One region of the Paenibacillus rhizoplanae genome, then DNA from elsewhere that is predicted to be linked to it. Evidence: a T-box and tRNA genes for the amino acid it is inferred to sense, from the RefSeq annotation. Region 1 holds a T-box; the other holds one or more tRNA genes.

Region 1 (3,411 bases):
TCTACCTTTTCCATCCGGAACCGCAGATCCTGTCCCGCTGTACTGCCGGTAGTAATCATATAGCGCATGGCGTCAGCGCCGTACTGATCGATAACATCCAGCGGATTGATGCCATTGCCGAGAGACTTGGACATCTTGCGTCCTTCGGCATCGCGTACGAGTCCGTGCATCAGCACATCGGAGAACGGCTTCTGTCCTGTGAATTCCATGGCTGAGAAAATCATGCGCGCTACCCAGAAGTAGATGATATCGTAGCCGGTAACCAGTACGTTGTTCGGATAGTAGCGCTGATAGTCGCTGCTGTCCCCGTCAGGCCAGCCTAAGGTAGCGAACGGCCAGAGATTCGAGCTGAACCAGGTATCCAGAACATCTTCATCCTGCTTCAAGTCGGACAGTCCGCTGATGCGACGTGCTTCTTCTTCATCATGTGCAACTACAATCTCACCGGTGGATTCGGAGTACCAGGCCGGAATACGGTGGCCCCACCACAATTGGCGGGAGATACACCAGTCGCGGACATTCTCGATCCAGTTCAGGTACGTCTTCTCGAAGCGGTCCGGAACGAAGTGAACTCCGTCTCCGTCCTTCTGTGCGGCGATGGCTGCTTCTGCCAGCGGCTGCATTTTGACGAACCACTGGGTGGACAGATAAGGCTCTACTACGGCCCCGGAACGTTCACTGTGTCCTACCTGATGTACGTGATCCTCAATGGAGATCAGCACGCCTTGCTCCTTCAGGTCCGCTACGATGGCCTTACGGCAGTCGCTGCGGTCCATTCCCTGGTAGGCGCCTGCTTCCTCATTCATCACTCCGCCTTCATCCATTACATTGATCTGTAGAAGGTTATGGCGGACTCCCATCTCGAAGTCGTTCGGATCATGGGCCGGTGTAATCTTAACCGCACCGCTGCCGAAGTCCTTATCTACATACTCATCGGCAATCACCGGAATCTCCCGGCCGATTATTGGCAGAATCAGCGTCTTACCGATCAGATCCTTATAACGCTCATCCGAAGGGTGTACCGCTACCGCAGTATCGCCCAGCATCGTTTCGGGCCGTGTGGTAGCCACCGTGATATGGCCGCTGCCATCCTTAAGCGGGTAACTCAAATGGTACAGATGACCGTTCACTTCTTTGTATTCAACCTCGATATCAGACAGCGCTGTACGGGCAGCCGGGTCCCAGTTAATAATCCGCTTGCCGCGATAGATCAGGCCCTTCTGGTACAGCTCCACAAATACCTTGCTTACTGCCTTCTTCATTCCGTCATCAAAGGTAAACCGTTCGCGGGAGTAATCCAGAGACAGGCCCATCTTGGCCCATTGGTCATGAATCGTCTCTGCGTACTGGTCTTTCCAGGCCCATACCTGCTCCAGGAACTTCTCGCGCCCCAGATCATGGCGGGAGATTCCCTGCTGGCGCAGCTTCTGCTCTACCTTGGTCTGCGTAGCAATGCCTGCATGATCCGTACCCGGCAGCCACAAGGTATCATAACCCTGCATCCGCTTGGTTCGAATCAGCACATCCTGAAGCGTGAAATCCAGTGCGTGTCCGATATGCAGCATTCCTGTTACATTCGGCGGCGGAATAACGATGCTGTAAGGCTCCGCATCCGGCCGCTTGCCGGCTTCGAAGAAGCCGTTCTCCATCCAGTACGCATACCATTTCTTCTCTGCCGCTCCCGGATCATATGTAGTCGGCATGTCGCTCTGCTTGTGATTAGCTGCGGCGGTATCTTCTGCCGCTTCCTGCTGGTTCGGCAGCTCTGCTGCTGCATTGTTATTATCAGCCATTGTGAACCCTCCACTGTTAATGTATTGAGTAGCTAGTGGTTTCTGAGAATACAAAAAGGCCCTTCGTCTCAAAGGACGAAAGGCCATTCTTTCGCGGTACCACCTTTGTTTCGCGCCAACAAAAAAGAAAACTCTGCCTTAAGTCCCCTTACAGGTTCCTGAAGCTTAGCGCGACACTTCTGCAGATAACGGCTGCGTCCGGCCGCATCCTAACCGGTCTTCAGGATGAAGACAAGCTCAGAAGGGCAACTCCGGGGCGACTTCGGGGGCTGCATCCTGCGGAAATTCACACCAATAATAATTCCGCTCTCTGAAGGGCTGACCGCCTACTCTTCCCGTTCCCAGTCTTTATGCTAGTTATTACTTAGTTCAATAATACATTCAGTATTATCCCTAGTCAACCAGCATATGCACTAAACGGCAGGCAGCAGTTAAGCCGCAGCGCTTACTCCCCGCTCCAGATCACCTGAACCACATTGAAGCCCTGGTTGCTGCCTGTTCCGGGAGCTCCATCCAGTGTTACGGCGAACTTGCTTCCAACATCAATAATGGAGAAGGCCGAGGCTGAGACCTCCTCTGTTTTGGAGGTTGCTCCTTTTTGCACGAAATAGTCCTTATACGTATTGCCGAGCGTCTCCAGACTCTGCTTCGTGCGGTAGCTGAAAGTCGCGGACGGCGTACCGGTCGCCGAGCCTTCGATCAGATCAAATATCTTCGCATCGGCCGGAAGCGGGAAGTCCGCCGGCAGACTCTTCGGACGCTTCACGGAATCCGCTGGTGTTCCTGCGGACGAGCCGCCGGAGGAGACAGCCGGGGCAGCCGCATCGCCGATGATTACCCGGCTGGTAGCAGCGTCGTAAGTGACAGCGGTGTTCAGCGCTTCGCCGATGGAGCGTACAGGCAGATAAGTAATGCCGTTGTAGGTAATCGGGGCGAGGGTTTTGCCGTTGCCGTCTTTGGGCGTGTACGCCTGGCCATTCACGACGATCCCGATTTTGTTGTTCAGGAGCGCCTTGATCTCCTGCAGATTACTGGCGGCGTAGACACCGGCCGAGACTGTGAGCGTCAAGCATAGTGCGGCCGCAGTGGCTGCCACTTTTTTCTTCATGTGAGTTATCATCCTTCCAGAAGTGGTGTACCAGCGCATAGCTGCCTGAATGTGTAATGTATGTAGGCCGGTAGTGACTATTACCCCCGGCTGAACGGTTTGTAAACCAAAAGCGGATTTCACAAAGAAAACAGGAACAGCCCCATCCATAAGGCAAGGGCTGTTCCTGTTAAGCCTGAATTCTCCGCACACCGTCAATCTCAAGGAATGTATAAGACCTGTCCCTCTTCTACAATCTGGCCGGACAGCCGGTTGTACATGGTCAGCTCCCGGGTGCTAAGCTGATATTTCTCGGCAATGGTATCCAGCGTCTCTTCCCGCTGCACGATGCAGAGCCGTACCTTGCGGAACAGCTCCGTTCCGCCCATGCCGCCGATGAACCGGCTCTTCCACGCTGTATCATTGCCGGCCTCAGGGATAGCCTCCGCTACAGAGTCAATATTGCCCGAGAGCAGCTCCTCCTGCTCTCTGTTGGCGCGGCTTGCGCTGAGCAGCGAGGAGAAGGTGAGC
Region 2 (3,411 bases), on a different contig from region 1:
CTCTTGATCTGTCCAGTCAGAAAACCGCGGCCCAGCGGGCTATAAGGAACGAATCCGATGCCCAGCTCCTTGACCAGCGGCAGAATCTCATCCTCCACCTCCCGGCTCCAGAGCGAATACTCTGTCTGCAGGGCGGTCAACGGATGCACCGCATGTGCCCGGCGGATCAGTTCAGGCGAAGCCTCGGATAAGCCGATATAGCGGATCTTCCCTTCCTTGACGAGGTCAGCCAGGGTACCGGCGGTTTCCTCAATAGGGGTGTTCGGATCAGGACGGTGCTGATAGTACAGATCGATATAATCTGTGCCGAGATGATAGAGGCTGGCATCTACGGATTTTTTGATATAGGCCGGGTCTCCCTTCGGTCCCTGAGTATGTGTAATGCCGAATTTGGTCGCAATCACAGCCTGATCTCTCCGGCCCTTAAGCGCATGCCCGAGAAGCCGTTCATTGCCGCCGAAGCGCTGCTGCTCGAAGGCCCCATAGATATCCGCTGTGTCCAGCAGGGTTACTCCCAGATCAAGTGCACCATGAATGGTTCTTACAGACTCTTCATTATCCGGCATCATCATCGTTCCGAGTCCCAGTGCCGATACGCTCAGCCCTTCGTTCCCGAGTGTTCTTGTGTGCATATGGTTGCCTCCCTCTTGTACCTGTAATAGATCTTACGAACATGTCCTTATTCTAACCGTCCTGCCGTGGAGCAGCCACAGTACGTTCATGCTAGTAAGATCATTACCAGGGAGCGGGAGAACCGTATGACATATGTCCCCTGAGTATCGTCTGCTACGCTGAGACAGGGGTATAGATACAAATATGCACACCCGGGTGATCCGCCAGATTGGCCATCGAATTGATATCGTAGACTACAGGCTGACTTGTACCCAGGCTCTCTATGACCACACGGTTGACCTTCTTGCCTTGAATGTTGTGCTGCTTCCACATCTCAGCGAAATCCGCACTATCCTCCACGAGCTGATCAACCATCTCCTTGTACCAGGGATCGTGCAGGTTCATGTCATAATAGGTTCTGTACACCCCTACTGAATAGAGAGCGAACTCCTCCCAGTTCAGCATCCGGCGGCGCAGCTCCAGATCCAGGAACAGAAGACGCAGCATTATGCGCTCAGAATCAGGCAGACTTCCGAAATCACTAAGCACTTCACTCGCTTTGTCATTCCAGGCCAGTACCTCGGACCGCTCATTCGTAATAAAAGCCGGATAAGTCAATTGGCGGATAATATCCCGCCACTGCGGGTTCAGCTCCGGACTGGCTGTATCTATAGAAGCAAGTGTATCCGGCAAGCCCGGATTCCAGAGCTCAAACAGATGCTTCTTCTCATCCGGTGACAACCGCAGCGCCTGACTGAGACTCTCCATGACCTCTCTGGAGGCGGTAACCTCCCTGCCCTGCTCCAGCCAAGCATAATAGGTGCTGCTGAGACCAGCCAGAACCGCAACCTCCTCCCGCCGCAGCCCTGGTGTTCTGCGCTGACTGTTTGTTTCCTTAATCCCTACAGCTTCAGGCTGCAGACGTTCCCGGCGTGATCTCAGGTAGTCACCAAGACGCCTAAACCTCGTAATCTCGTAACTCATGAGCTGGGCCTCCTTTCAGCATTACAATTGATTCACAGATGCTTCACATGTTCACATACTCTCGCATATAGCGTGGGGTAAATCCCCGGGTATGTCACCCACCTCAATATGCCCGCCGGCAAATTCCCATGTAGACCGCTCACGGTGCCGCACCAGCACCCAATCCTTCCCTTGCTTCATAAAAATCACTACATACTGGAGACTCACTCCAGGGCACTCCGCTTCATGCAATGTTACGATCATGATAGATTTCCACCTTTTATGTTGGTTAAAGAACTTCCAGACAAGCGCCAATATTGTAATATACTATGGATGGGGTGTTGTGGGTTTTTGTCACTGGACGGGTGGAGTAGGGTCGTGCTTAACTGTATCATCTATAGCATAATAAAAAAATTCTTGCCATCCTCTTACCTCCTATGTTATTATAAATCTCGTTGCAGGACGGTAGCTCAGCGGGAGAGCACTATCTTGACAGGGTAGGGGTCATGGGTTCGAACCCCATCCGTCCTATACGCAGAAAGACTTAAAGAAACGAAGCCGATCATAAGATCGGCTTCGTTTTTCGTTGTTATCATTGCAACAGTTTTAAATTTTGAATTTCATTAATTGAAAGCCCCGATGCCTTATCAAACTGACTTTAACTTTAAAACTTCTTGCTCTGAGAGGCCTGAGGCTCTAACAATAATGGAGATTTCCACTCCAAGAGCAAGAAGTTCACGCACCATTGCCTCTGCCTTTTTTCGTTCACCCTCTGCTCGTCCTTCTGCTTTCGCTCCGTTCATCCGCGACGCCTCATCCCGCAAATACTTCATCCGGGCATCATATTCCATACGTGTAGCGGCATCCTGACTCAGGAACTCCAGCGTATCCATTGCTTTTTTTAGCATAGGCTCATTCATGGTCAGCACCTCCCAGTTTGGTTGTTCGACACCCTTCAGGAATAATAACCAGTTAATCAGACCACCAGTCAATGGAACGGCCTGCTCCTCAAGCTTCGTTAATTCCATCACATGTATCTCAAGATCATTGTTAAGAGATATCCCGGTATGATCTTCCCGCAGGCGAAAGACATTATGATGGCGGTCATTCGGCAGGCAGGAGTAGTTCAATATATTGATCGTCACACACTTCTTCAATTGACTATAATCGTCGCCTTTTTGAATCTGGTGGTAATACATCTCGCTCCAGTAGAAAAGTGTCCGCTTCTCCATATTGTATGGATTGAACAGCTGCATTTCGATGTTGATCCGTTTGCCCTCAGCCGTCTTGGCCTTGATATCCAGAATAGACTGTTTCTCCGCCGGAGCATCCTTATCTGTGTACGGATTCATTAATATAATCTCTGTCAGCGGGGGTTCGCCTGCCTCCATGAAGGTACTATTGAGGAAGGCCAGCAGGACATCCTTGTTATTCTCACTGCCGAAAATTTTCTTAAAGATAAAGTCATTCCGTGCGTCGAGTAATTCCACTATTATCACTCCAATCATATACATTGATTATATCATGGTAGAACTACTCGTTGTAGACAAAGCCAGTCTTTTGGGCCCCATATACTGCTATTCTGTCCCCAAAGCTCTAAGAAACATACCAGCATATGTTTTATCGTCAGAACTTCCCTTCTACCTAAACGTGATCGCCATTCGCTTATCCACCAATACAACGGCGTCTGCTTCACCCTTACCGTTGAACATGGCTGAAATTACATATATTTTCGTGTCATCTTCCGCTTTCGCCACCCACTCTTTCTCCTGCAAATATCGCTTATTGATGGAATCGTAAGCATAATCCAGGTTGCGCTCCATATCCTTCAGATAT

The links. A T-box is a leader RNA that pairs with one kind of tRNA and senses whether it is charged. The one in region 1 lies ahead of ACFSX3_RS15285 (valine--tRNA ligase), so its partner is inferred to be a tRNA-Val.
Region 2: it encodes a tRNA-Val, which carries the amino acid that the T-box ahead of ACFSX3_RS15285 (valine--tRNA ligase) is inferred to sense. The anticodon was not compared.

The regions. Positions count from the first base shown of each region.
Region 1 is NZ_JBHUKY010000024.1:54,918-58,328, reverse strand. It holds gene ACFSX3_RS15285 (valine--tRNA ligase) at 1-1,703, opposite strand, end outside; T-box leader at 1,862-2,145, opposite strand; gene ACFSX3_RS15280 (stalk domain-containing protein) at 2,239-2,901, opposite strand; gene ACFSX3_RS15275 (LysM peptidoglycan-binding domain-containing protein) at 3,102-3,411, opposite strand, start outside.
Region 2 is NZ_JBHUKY010000021.1:25,237-28,647, reverse strand. It holds gene ACFSX3_RS10355 (aldo/keto reductase) at 1-632, opposite strand, end outside; gene ACFSX3_RS10350 (helix-turn-helix transcriptional regulator) at 787-1,596, opposite strand; gene ACFSX3_RS10345 (hypothetical protein) at 1,648-1,839, opposite strand; tRNA gene ACFSX3_RS10340 (tRNA-Val) at 2,035-2,106, shown strand; gene ACFSX3_RS10335 (Rpn family recombination-promoting nuclease/putative transposase) at 2,223-3,068, opposite strand; gene ACFSX3_RS10330 (hypothetical protein) at 3,216-3,411, opposite strand, start outside.